One region of the Rouxiella chamberiensis genome, then DNA from elsewhere that is predicted to be linked to it. Evidence: predicted binding sites of a transcription regulator. Region 1 holds the regulator's gene; each other region holds the start of a gene.
What was found. Region 1 encodes CRP, which controls carbon source genes, mostly activating them, when cyclic AMP is high. Its sites were predicted from a motif close to ATGTGANNNNNNTCACAT; they were not measured.
Positions count from the first base shown of each region.

Region 2: the regulator CRP is predicted to act here: its motif matches at 1,790-1,807, upstream of yrbN (protein YrbN).
Region 3: the regulator CRP is predicted to act here: its motif matches at 1,684-1,701, upstream of O1V66_RS19860 (YjcB family protein).
Region 4: the regulator CRP is predicted to act here: its motif matches at 1,256-1,273, upstream of idnO (gluconate 5-dehydrogenase).

Region 1 covers NZ_CP114058.1:4,036,103-4,039,259, forward strand. Annotated here, with positions in the region: gene O1V66_RS18750 (YccS/YhfK family putative transporter) at 1-970, opposite strand, end outside; gene crp (cAMP-activated global transcriptional regulator CRP) at 1,031-1,663, opposite strand; gene O1V66_RS18760 (OsmC family protein) at 2,010-2,420, shown strand; gene O1V66_RS18765 (phosphoribulokinase) at 2,497-3,157, opposite strand, start outside.
Region 2 covers NZ_CP114058.1:4,203,825-4,206,981, reverse strand. Annotated here, with positions in the region: gene O1V66_RS19660 (DEAD/DEAH family ATP-dependent RNA helicase) at 1-1,713, opposite strand, end outside; gene yrbN (protein YrbN) at 1,703-1,777, opposite strand; gene nlpI (lipoprotein NlpI) at 1,899-2,783, opposite strand; partial or broken gene pnp (polyribonucleotide nucleotidyltransferase) at 2,913-3,157, opposite strand, start outside.
Region 3 covers NZ_CP114058.1:4,247,575-4,250,731, forward strand. Annotated here, with positions in the region: gene bglX (beta-glucosidase BglX) at 1-1,057, opposite strand, end outside; gene O1V66_RS19860 (YjcB family protein) at 1,284-1,565, opposite strand; gene O1V66_RS19865 (response regulator transcription factor) at 2,289-2,903, shown strand; gene O1V66_RS19870 (methylated-DNA--[protein]-cysteine S-methyltransferase) at 3,048-3,157, shown strand, end outside.
Region 4 covers NZ_CP114058.1:568,359-571,515, forward strand. Annotated here, with positions in the region: partial or broken gene O1V66_RS02755 (LacI family DNA-binding transcriptional regulator) at 43-1,025, opposite strand; gene idnO (gluconate 5-dehydrogenase) at 1,374-2,138, shown strand; gene O1V66_RS02765 (SDR family oxidoreductase) at 2,182-2,937, shown strand; gene O1V66_RS02770 (cytochrome c) at 3,066-3,157, opposite strand, start outside.

The sequences.
Region 1 (3,157 bases):
AATGGTAATAGCAAAACTGACCAACGGGATTCTCGCGATAGCGCGAGGCAATCTTCTCCAGCGCCGCCAGTTCATTGGCCATCGAGAAACGCACGGAACGGCGATGATAGAGAATGTCGTCGCCAATCACCCGCAATCGCGCACCAATCACCTGCGCATTGCGGCGGATAACCGCTTCCGCGTGGCTCTCCTCCACCAGCTTTTGCACTTCGGTAGGCAGATGCAGGCTGACGGTAATGTGCTCCTGCAAATCCAGCGCCACCTGAAAACTGCGCAGCAGCCGTTTGCGATGTTGATGCTGGTTGGTGGGCAGCATATGCAGTTGCTGATAGAGCAGGGCAATCAGGTCGATCACTTTCTGCTGTCTTTTCAGTAGCGGTGGCAGCGCGGTCTCGGGATCGGTGTGCTGAGTCAGCAAGGAGTATTTAGCTTCGAAATAATCGGCGAGTTCGTTATACAACTGGCTTAGGGTTTCGCGCATCGGCTGCTCTTCGGACAGTCGGAACCACAGCCAGTTAAAGAGGCCGTACCACGCGGTGCCGACCACAAACAGCAGCGGCGCATGCCAGATAGGCACCACGCCCGCCATACTGAGGGTAAAGATGGACGCCACCAGCGCACCCGACAGCAAACGGCCATGCAGCGGGCCTATCTCGCCCGTTACGCCGATAACCAGCGACAGGCCGAGCATGATAAACGGCAGCGGAACATGCCAGTTCACCAGCATCAGCTGGAGCAGAATACTGCTGACGGCAAACAGCGAACCGCCGATAGCCAGGCGTTTGAAGAAGTGTTTGTGCGGCGTGTCGAGACCGGAAATATTGCAGCAGGCAGGAACGAGCGCAAACAGCAGCCCCATCTTCAATTCGCCGAACAGCATGGCAAAGGCGATAGGCAGGCAAAGCACCAGCGTCTGTCGCAGCGCATAATTGATTTCAGGGTGGTAAAAGAGTCGTCGCCAAAGCGTCATGTGAAGGAGAGTCTGACAAAAACGGCACAACGAAGACTCGCCGTGCCGTTTTTAAAGCGATTAACGCGTGCCGTAAACGACAATCGTTTTACCGTGTGCCGAGATCAGGCTCTGATCTTCGAGCATTTTGAGAATTCGCCCTACCGTCTCGCGTGAGCAACCGACGATTTGACCGATTTCCTGACGGGTGATCTTTATCTGCATCCCATCGGGATGCGTCATGGCATCGGGCTGTTTGGCGAGATTCAGCAGAGTCTGGGCAATACGACCGGTTACATCAAGGAAAGCAAGGTTACCCACTTTCTCGGACGTAATTTGCAGTCGGCTTGCCATCTGTGCGGAAAGACGCATCAGAATGTCGGGGTTGACCTGGATAAGCTGACGGAATTTCTTGTAGGAAATTTCGGCCACTTCACAGGCAGTTTTCGCTCTAACCCATGCACTGCGTTCCTGACCTTCTTCGAAGAGTCCCAGCTCGCCGATGAAGTCACCCTGATTCAGGTAGGAAAGTATCATCTCTTTACCTTCTTCATCCTTGATAAGCACGGCAACCGAGCCTTTCACGATGTAGTAAAGCGTTTCAGCCTTTTCACCTTGGTGAATCAGCGTACTTTTGGATGGATACTTGTGTATATGACAATGAGACAGGAACCATTCGAGAGTAGGGTCTGTTTGTGGCTTGCCGAGAACCATTAGTTATTATCCTCTTTTTATCGCTGCCCAAAATCGCAGGGTTCTAAGACCCTGTTCGGCGATTTTTACTTCGCGCTCTTTTAGCATATGAACTGACCAGCAATGCTGCAAGCGGCAGGTAGAGTGATTTAAGCGGTAATTTGCCCTTATCACCAAGGTTATCCTGTTAACACCCAAAAAACCTGACCGCAACTTGTTGGAAAGTTTCTTTCGGCTTTGTTTGTAGCACAGGTTTGCAGACGTGTCTTGTGTTGTCTCGCTTCAGCATGATGCGGATCGAGTTACATTGCCAGTTTCAGGGGTAAAGGGTAGTCTGTTTTGAAAAATGACGAGTGGAGAGATTCAAATGCAAGCACGGGTAAAGTGGGTTGAAGGGTTAACGTTTCTCGGCGAATCAGCCTCTGGCCATCAGATTCTGATGGATGGCAATGCCGGGGACAAATCACCCAGCCCGATGGAAATGTTGCTGATGTCGGCCGGAGGATGCAGCGCCATCGACGTGGTTTCAATCCTGCAAAAAGGGCGTAACGAGATTGTCGGCTGTGAAGTGAAACTGACTTCCGAACGCCGCGAAGAGGCCCCGCGCCTGTTTACCACCATTAACCTGCATTTCATCGTGACCGGTAAAGATCTGACCGACAAAGTCGTTGAGCGCGCGGTAAGCCTGTCTGCCGAGAAATACTGTTCGGTGTCCCTGATGCTCGGGAAAGCGGCAACTATCACTCACAGCTTTGAAGTGATTGATTCGCAAGAATAAGCCATAACATTGCGACCACGGGTCGCGCCATCAATCGCCGACTGCCGCCGGGCCAATACCGGGTGGCAGCCGGTGCCTACTCTATTTTCTTGCCTTCCATGAGACGCTGCACCAGCGGCCCCATAATCAACTCCATTGCCAGTCCCATCTTGCCGCCAGGCACCACCAACGTATTGATATGCGAGATAAACGAGCCTTGCAGCATTGCCAGGAGATAGGGGAAATCAATTTGATCCAGCCCCTGAAAGTGAATTACCACAAAGCTTTCATCCAGCGAAGGAATGGCCTTGGCGGCAAAAGGGTTGGAGGTGTCGATGGTCGGAACGCGCTGGAAGTTGATGTGCGTGCGGGAGAACTGCGGCGTGATGTAATTGATGTAGTCATCCATCGATCTCACTACGGAATCCATCACGGCTTCACGCGAATGACCGCGTTCGCCGGTGTCGCGCACCAGTTTCTGAATCCACTCGAGGTTGACGATAGGCACCACGCCGACCAGCAGATCGACGTGTTTGGCGACATCGACCTGATTGGTGACCACCCCGCCGTGCAACCCTTCGTAGAACAGGATATCGGTCGGCTCGGGCAGCGCCTGCCACGGGGTAAAGGTTCCGGGCACCTGATTGTAAGGGACGGCTTCGTCATAAGTATGCAGGTACTTGCGTGAGCGGCCGGAGCCGGTTCTGCCGTACTCGATAAAACTCTGCTCCAGCAGGGTGAAGTCGTTGGCCTCGGGA
Region 2 (3,157 bases), 170 kb from region 1:
ATCGCCCATCAACTGCATGTTCATCGGCTTGTTCAGGATGCGGGTACGGGTGAAGTGAGACAGGATCTCGCCCGGCATACCTTTAGGCAGCTCGATAGTTGAGTGGGTACCGAACAGCTTGATGTTACCGATGTAACGGCTGCTGATATCGCCTTCGTTGGCGATAGCGCCAACGATGTGACGAACTTCGACACCGTCATCACGGCCAACTTCAATGCGGTACAGTTCCATCTCGCCAGCGTCACGACGTTCACGACGTGGAGCGCCATCACGCGCTGGACGATCGCCATCACGTGAAGGACGATCACCGCGAACAGGACGGTCGCCACGTGAAGGACGGTCACCACGGTCTTCGAATTCACGACGCGGTGGACGGCTCTTGAATACTGGATCTGCAGCAACGATCAGAGGACGTTCGCCCTGAGCCATTTTCAGCAGTGCGGCAGCCAGAGTTTCAACGTCCAGCTCTTCGGCAGGCTGAAGTTTAGCCAGCAGCGCACGGTATTGATCAAGATCGCTGCTTTCAAGCTGCTGCTGAACTTTAGCGGCAAACTTGGCCAGACGACGTTGACCCAGCACTTCTGCAGTTGGCAATTCCACTTCTGGAATGGTCAGCTTCATGGTGCGTTCTACGTTGCGCAGCAGACGACGTTCGCGGTTCTCGACGAACAGCAGCGCGCGACCCGCACGGCCAGCACGACCGGTACGGCCGATACGGTGAACGTAAGACTCGGAATCCATAGGGATATCGTAGTTTACCACCAGGCTGATACGTTCAACGTCCAGACCACGTGCTGCCACGTCGGTTGCAATCAGAATATCCAGACGGCCGTCTTTCAGACGTTCCAGAGTCTGCTCGCGCAGGGCCTGGTTCATGTCGCCGTTCAATGCAGCAGAGCTGTAACCGCTACGCTCCAGCGCTTCGGCCACTTCCAGGGTCGCATTCTTCGTGCGAACAAAGATGATGGCTGCGTCAAAGTCTTCCGCTTCCAGGAAGCGAACCAGCGCTTCGTTCTTGCGCATACCGTATACAGACCAGTAGCTCTGGCTGATGTCCGGACGAGTGGTTACGCTTGACTGGATACGCACTTCCTGCGGATCTTTCATGAAGCGACGAGTAATGCGACGAATCGCTTCCGGCATGGTTGCAGAGAACAGCGCGGTCTGATGTTCAGCCGGGATCTGCGCCATGATGGTTTCTACGTCTTCGATGAAGCCCATACGCAGCATTTCATCGGCTTCGTCCAGTACCAGACCGCTCAGGTTGGAGAGGTTCAGAGTACCGCGTTTCAGGTGGTCCAGCAGACGGCCCGGAGTACCCACAACAACCTGTGGACCCTGACGCAGAGCGCGCAGCTGCACGTCATAACGCTGGCCGCCGTACAATGCAACAACGTTCACGCCGTGCATGTGCTTGGAGAAATCGGTCATGGCTTCGGCAACCTGAACCGCCAGTTCGCGGGTCGGGGCCAAAACGAGAATTTGTGGTGCTTTCAGGGAAGCATCAATGTTGTGCAACAGTGGCAGCGAGAAGGCTGCAGTTTTACCACTACCGGTCTGGGCCATACCCAGAACATCGCGACCGTTCAACAGGTGAGGAATACACTCGGCCTGGATCGGTGATGGTTTTTCGTAGCCCAGATCGTTCAGGGCAGAAATGATAGGAGCAGACAGCCCCAGGTCAGCAAAAGAGGTTTCAAGCTCAGTAGTCATGTACACGTGCCTCATTAATAATGGCAGCCAGTCTACATAACTCGTCGAGAAAATTTTCAGTCATTTTCATTGAAAAGTGTGAACCGGCTCAAATTAGTTTATAAAACGAACAAAGCAACCCTCGCCCGTTAAGACGATTAAAAATGGCATAAGCCATGGTTAATCAGGCTGATTAGTGTCGTCAGCTATTGCTGGTCCGATTCTGATAGGTCGTCTTGCTCTTGGCCCAAAAGCGCCAATTCCAACAATGCATAGCGGTGCTCAACAAAGTTATGAACGTTGTTAGCTACCGTCAGTTTGAACAGTGCAGAAGCGCTGTCCTTGTCCCCCAGACTTAGGTAATGCTTACCTAAATAGAAGTCAGTTTCACTGAGATGCTCAGCGAGCGAAGTGTTATCCGTTGCTTCTGCCTTCAGGCGGTCCATCAGCGTAGATTCGCTGATTTTGCCAAGGTAGAATTCGACGATATTCCATCCCCATTGCCCTCTGTCCGCTTTGTCGTAACGCTCTTGAAGCGCTACATCGGCATTCTTGGGATTGATTTCTCTCTCCGCAAGGTATAGCCACAACGAACGGAAGGGATCATTTGGATCGTCTCGATAAAACGCCTGCAAATCATCCTGCGCTAGCGAATATCTGCCACCGTAATACAGGGCGATACCGCGATTCAAACGCGCGTAATTGTAAGTTGGATCAAGCTCTAGTACAGAATCAAACGCTTCATAGGCGGCATCGTAGTTGCCGGCCTGCGTTAGGTAAATCCCCAGGTAGTTAAAAACTTCTGGCATATCAGGACGAATAGATAGCGCTTGTGAAAAATCATTTCGCGCTAGTGCTCTGAGTCCGAGACTATCATACAGCACACCGCGCTCATATAATAGCTGTGCACGCTCATCATCTGTCAATGAGCGACTGGCAAGTATTTGTTCCATACGCGCCAGGATCACTTCCTGCTGCAAAGTAGGCTGCAACGGGATCGCCAGGACTTCGTTTTTGCGCCAATCATGGTTGCTGCATCCTGCCAACAAAAGTGTTGTCGCAACATAACAACAGCGCAAGAAAGGCTTCATTTCAACTCCCGAAGACAAACATTGGACAAACTTCCTGTTATCCGCTTGCTTAGCACAAGTGCATCCTGCACTCGTGATACGAACAACTCCCGGCGATTAAACCGGGAGCTGTAAACTACAGGTTACAGATTACTCTGCAGCTGGCTCGGCCGAATCTTCAGAAGGGGTGGTCGCTTCTTTAATGCTCAAGCGCACACGGCCCTGACGATCAACTTCCAGAACCTTGACCGGAACTTCCTGGCCCATTGTCAGGTAATCAGTCACTTTCTCTACGCGCTTGTCGGCGATTTGAGAAATGTGAACCAGACCTTCTTTACCGCCACCGATGGCAACGAATGCGCCAAAGTCAACGATACGGGTCACTTTACCCTGAT
Region 3 (3,157 bases), 210 kb from region 1:
GCACCGCGCGGTCGATATCCTGCTCACTGATGAGTTTGTCTTTCAGCAAGCCGCGCAGATACTGGCCGTACTGATTGTCGGCCATGTCCATATCGACGCCGGCCTTGAGCGCCATGGCTGCCGCCTGACGATCGTCTTCGGCTACGCCGTGTTTGACCAGACCGCCGATGGCGCCGTGATCGCTTACCGTGAGTCCGTGGAATTTCCACTGATCGCGCAGGATATCTTTCAGCAGCCAGCCGTTCGAGGTGGCCGGTACGCCATTGACGGAGTTCAGCGCGACCATTACGCCGCCCACACCCGCATCGACGGCAGCCTTGTAGGGCGGCATGTAGTCGTTGAACATCCGCGACAGGCTCATGTCGACCGTGTTGTATTCGCGTCCGCCTTCCACTGCGCCGTACAGCGCATAGTGCTTGACGTTGGCCATCACGTTGCCGGGCGCGGAAGGGTCATCGCCCTGATAGCCCTTGACCATTTCATAGGCCAGACGCGAGGTCAGATAGGTATCTTCGCCAAACCCTTCAGAGACACGGCCCCAGCGGGGATCACGCGTGATATCGACCATGGGGGAAAAGGTCATGTTCAGGCCATCGGCGGCGGTTTCTTCTGCCGACACGCGTGCGCTGGTGGCGACGGCCTGCATATCCCAGCTCGACGCCAGTCCAAGGCTGATAGGAAATATCGTGCGCTGACCGTGCACCACATCATAGGCATAGAAAGGCGGGATCTTGAGGCGGCTGTATTGCACCTGATCCTGCATACGGCGGATATCCGGCTTGGTCACGGTATTGAATACGCCGCCAACCTTGTCTTCACGAATATCGGCCATGATCTTTTCTTTCGGATTATCGGGGCCGACGCTCACCAGATTAAGCTGACCGATTTTGTCGTCCAGCGTCATCTTCTTCATGAGAGTGGCGATAAAGCTATCGCGCTGTTTTATTTGTGTCTGTGGAATGGCCGAAGAGACCGGCGTTTGCGCCTCGGCGGCGAGAGCATAAAGCGGAGAACCCAACATCAAAACGACTGCGCCAATCACGTAATGCGTCTTCATTCGATATCCTATATCTCCCTCCGGCTTCTCGAAAATAGCGCGAGATAAGGGCAGAGGGTCAAATGTCATTTTTGGGAAAAGTATGAACAGTATCTAATACGGGAATTCAGGCTTTAGCAAATAATATGTAAGATATAGAAAGGATTAGTAACTTAACGCAGATAAAGACGGGCATTTCCGGCAGCGAGGGGGCATTGCGCACGGTTCGCTGCCGCAGAAAAAGGGATCAGGGCATAGGCCAGGTCGTTGGCTGCTGACTCATAATATCGATAAACACGTCTTTGGACGTCAGCCAGAAATGTGACAGGGCTTCAACGCTGAACGTCATCCCCATCAGACCCATCACGAACCAGCAGGTCATCGACAGACCTAATCCGCTGCACATAAATGCCAGGGTGTTCTTACTGGTTTGACGGCAAACCACATTCAGTTGGCTGGCAAAAAACATCATCAGCGCGCTCAGTAATTCCCAGCGCATCATCATGAATCCAGTCGTCAGGGTGTTCATCGAATTAAGTCCTTAATACATGCAACCTTATACACATACGAAACGGCATAATTTCAGGGCAACGCCATGAATTTAAATAAGTTATGGTAGAAGTTTGGAGATGTTGAAAACGGTAAAAGTGTGATTTAGGTCACATTCTATCACTGGCCTTTATTATTGTGCAAAAAACAATCTGGAATATGAACCCCCGTAAATGGCATAAAAGTTATAAAACAACAGTCGCATTAATATTTAACGTCAATTTAACAGGGTGATGATTTCCCAAGGCAAGCAGGGCAGTAACATCAAAAAATAGCCGCCAGGGCCTGAAGGGCGGGCCAAATCTTGTCTGGCTAATGAGTGGGGAATGAGTAGAATTATTAATAGATGATTTTCGCTAGAGTCTTATTCATTCTGTAATTAGCTGTTTTTTAACCAGTAAACATTAACGTTTTTTGAGTTATAAGCGGTTTGAGTGGCTTTGCTAAGAAAATTCCTAGTAACATGCAGGCCCCTCAAGTGTTAATTTTCTGTAAATTTGCGTCGAAATGGCTATTTCAGCGCGGTTAAAGTTAGGGTTAAATTTTGATAAACCCTCTTTACCGACATAAAAAATTGCAGGAGCTCAGGTTTTCAGGGTTTTACGTTTTAATTGGATTTAAACCATTTAGGCCTATTCATGCTGTACGGCTGATTTTATATTTTTACTAGCCGTTAGGATGACTCTTTATATTTAAGGGAACTATGAAAAACTTGGTCATAATGGAACCTCATTCCTTTACCTCCTTGGCCATGAGAGCGCTAATTCCTGAAGATGTTAAAATTCGGGGCGCGTTAAAAGGTTTCTCTCCGTTACAATCGATGCTCGACGCCGAAATGATTGATATTGTCATCATGGAAATATATGACACCAATCTATTTCCAATGGACGGCATCGATTTTATCCGCCGCAATGCAGAACACTGGAATCGTGTGACGCTCATAATTTGTACTGATGTAGATAATGTTTTTCTTATCAAAGAGTTGATGAAGTGCAAAGCGCGTGTGCTTATTTCCAAGAAAGATGACATCGTGTCGGTTGAACACGCCATCGATAAAGGGATCTCGGGCGATTATTATTGCAGTCCGAACCTGCTGGAGATAGTCAACTCCGACAGCAATGAGCTGTCGCTCACCTCGAGCGAGTTACGCGTGATGTCATTATTGCTGAATAACAAGACGCCGATGGAAATATCCGAATCGCTGGGGGTAAGCTATAAAACCGTGCAAACCCACAAAAGAAACGTGATGCAGAAATTAGGTGCCAGAAATAGCTTTGGCCTGATGAAAATAGGCTATCAATACAAAATAAAACTTTAGTCAGGTTATTATTTTTCATCTTACTGCCATAATCAGCGCGTAATGTCGCTACACCTCTTGGGTTATCACGCTTTGCGTTCCTAAGGTGCACAATATTGTCTACACTGGTTGCACTCTTTTTCAACGCCAGCAGGGTTCGACAAGATGAACAATACCTTCAAACGCATGCATTCACCGGTGGGTATTTTAACGCTGGTGGCGCGGGGCGACAGACTGGCCGCCGTGCTGTGGGAGATTGAGCGGGAAAACCGCGT
Region 4 (3,157 bases), 1.2 Mb from region 1:
TCCTGCCCATGCTGTCCGGGCAGGTATTTTGAAGGAGAAAAACTAGATGGTGCCGCCAAGGGAAATACGGTAATGCAGGTCAACTCTTTCAATTGTCGGGATTTTATTGATTTTTTCAGCATGATTTCAGCGGCGACCTTGCCGATTTCAAAACGTGGCGTAATGACACTTGCCAGCGGCGGCGTGGTCGCGAGGCCGATATCCAGCCCGTGAAAGCCTGAAATCGCCATGTCTTGCGGTACCTGAATGCCGAGTCGGCTGCATTCCTGCATCACGCCGACGGCAATGTCATCATTGGTACATAATACCGCATCGACATCGGGATTAAGCTGGCGCGCCATTGTCAACATTCCTGCGCCAATAGACACCGACGAGACTTTATTTGGCGTAATATGCTGCGGCGAAAGCTGGTTATTTTCCATCGCCTGGCGATAGCCTTCATAACGTTTCATATCACGCGGGTCTGACATGGAACCGAAATAAACCACGTGCTTCTTGCCACTGGCAATTAATGCCGACGCCATATCGAATCCAGCCTGAAAATTATCGAATCCGACGGCGATACGCCCATGGGAATCATCGAGATCCATCACCTGAGCCACCGGAATATCGGCGGCATTAAGATATTTATCAGCCTTTAGCGTGTGCACCGAATCGGTAAGGATTAATCCGGCCAGTCGGAAAGTCAGCAGATTGATAATATGCTCTTCTTCGCGTGATTTACTGTAATCATAATTGACTACCAGCGTCTGATATCCCTGAGTGGAAGTGACAGATTCAATACCGGCCAGCAGGTCGGAAAATATCTGATTATTGAAAGACGGCACGAGGATGCCAATCTTTTTGCTCTTGTTCTTTTTCTCTGTCTCTTCCAGCGGAAAACCGACTTCCTGCATGACTTTGGTAATACGTTCGCGTGTTTCAGGAGAGACCTTTTCGGGCGTGCGCAGAAAGCGGCTGACGGTCATTTTTGTGACGTCGGCGAGTAACGCGATATCTTGTAATGTGACGCGTTGGTTTCTCATCCGGAGGTCCTGCTGGTGCCAAAAGGGAGGGTGAAATGATACGCCGTATGTTACCAAATTGGTCAACGCTTAACAATGCAGCGAATAGTCAGAAAAAACTTTTACTTTCAGGATGATGACACATCCTGTTGCCATTACTTTCATGCTGGCGGATAAGCCGTTTGACTTAAGTTCAGCCTGCGGATGACAGCGATCACGCTTGAGGTAACAGAGTTTCCTAACACGAAATAAAGTGATCCGGATCACAGTTTAAAGCCGCGTAAACCGCTTTTATTAAGCCACTGCTTTTTATTCGCCTTGCACGTGGATGACACGGACATTTTCATTTGTAACGTCAGGAAAATTATTATGACTAATCTGTTCTCGCTGGATAACAAAAAAATTCTGGTAACGGGCTCTTCGCGCGGGTTGGGATTCCTGCTTGCAAAAGGGTTGGCCGAGCACGGCGCCGAAATCATTATCAATAGCACCACGCAGGCGTCGGCCAGCAAGGCGGCGGAAAGCCTGCGTGCAGCGGGATTCATCGCGCATCCGGTGGCTTTCGACGTGACCAGCGGTCAGGCGGTGCAGGAGGCTGTCGATAAAATCGAGCGCGAAATCGGGCCTATCGACGTGCTGGTAAACAATGCCGGGATTCAGCGTCGTCATAAATTTACCGAATTTCCGGAAAAGGATTGGGATGACATTGTGGCCGTGAATCAGAAATCGGTGTTTCTGGTTTCTCAGGCCGTTGCCCGCTACATGATAACCCGCGAGCGCGGCAAGATTATCAATATCGGATCCATTCAAAGCGAACTGGGCCGCGACACGATTACTCCGTATGCCGCTTCGAAAGGGGCGGTGAAGATGCTGACGCGCGGTATGTGTGTCGAGTTGGCGCGTTACAACATTCAGGTCAACGGCATCGCGCCGGGCTATTTCAAAACCGATATGACGCAGGCGCTGGTGGACAACAAAGAGTTTTCCGACTGGTTGTGCAAACGCACACCGGCAGCGCGCTGGGGAAATCCCGAAGAGCTGATTGGCGGTGCCGTGTATCTTTCCTCACGTGCCTCGGATTTCGTTAACGGTCACTTACTGTTTGTCGATGGCGGGATGATGGCGGCAGTCTAATCTTTTCATGTGGCCACTCTTTCCCTTTGATACTGGAAACCCTATGAGCACGAATGACAGGAAGATTGCCCTGATTACGGGCGCAGGCAGCGGTATTGGATTAAGCGCCGCCAAGGCACTGGTTGCCACAGGATTCGAGGTTATCCTCACCGGGCGTAATAAAGACAAGCTGGAGAAAGCGGCAGCGCAGTTTGCGCCCGGCAAGGCGCATGTCTTCACCGTCGACGTTGCCAATCCGCAGTCTGTGTCTGCGCTCTTTTCAACGGTACAGGAAACCTTTGGCCGCCTCGATGTGTTGTTCAACAATGCGGGCACCAATGTAAAAGACCAACCGATTGAAGACCAAGCCTATGAAGACTGGTTGACCGTCATCAATACCAATCTCAACGGTGCCTATCTGTGTACGCAGGCGGCGGTAAAACTGATGAAGCAGCAGACGCCGATGGGCGGGCGAATCATCAATAACGGATCGATTTCGGCGCACAGTCCGCGTCCCAATTCGGCGCCGTATACGGCCAGCAAGCACGCCATTACTGGCCTGACCAAAAGTACGGCGCTGGATGGTCGTAAATACAATATTGCCTGTGGTCAGATAGATGTCGGCAACGCGGCAACGGATATGGGCAATAAAGCGCTGGCAGGTAGAATGCAGGCCGATGGCGAGATTGCGCAGGAACCCGTGATGCCGGTGGAAAACGTGGGTGAGGCGGTGGCGTTTATGGCGAACCAGCCCGACGGCACCAATATCCTCACGCTGACGGTAATGGCGACCGCCATGCCTCTGGTCGGGCGCGGGTAGCGCTTGCGGCAAGCGAGGCAGCCTGACCCTTCGCCGAGTTCAGGCAGTGCACTTCAGACAGTAAAAAGGAGAATGCCTTACGCATTCTCCTTTTTTATTGCACGCATTTTGCCGATAACGTGGGGCTGTTATTGGCGGTGACGCGTACGACGCCTTCTTATCAACCAGAAAATCAGCGCCAGCACCACGACAATGCCGATCACCATCGCCGGTGCCATAT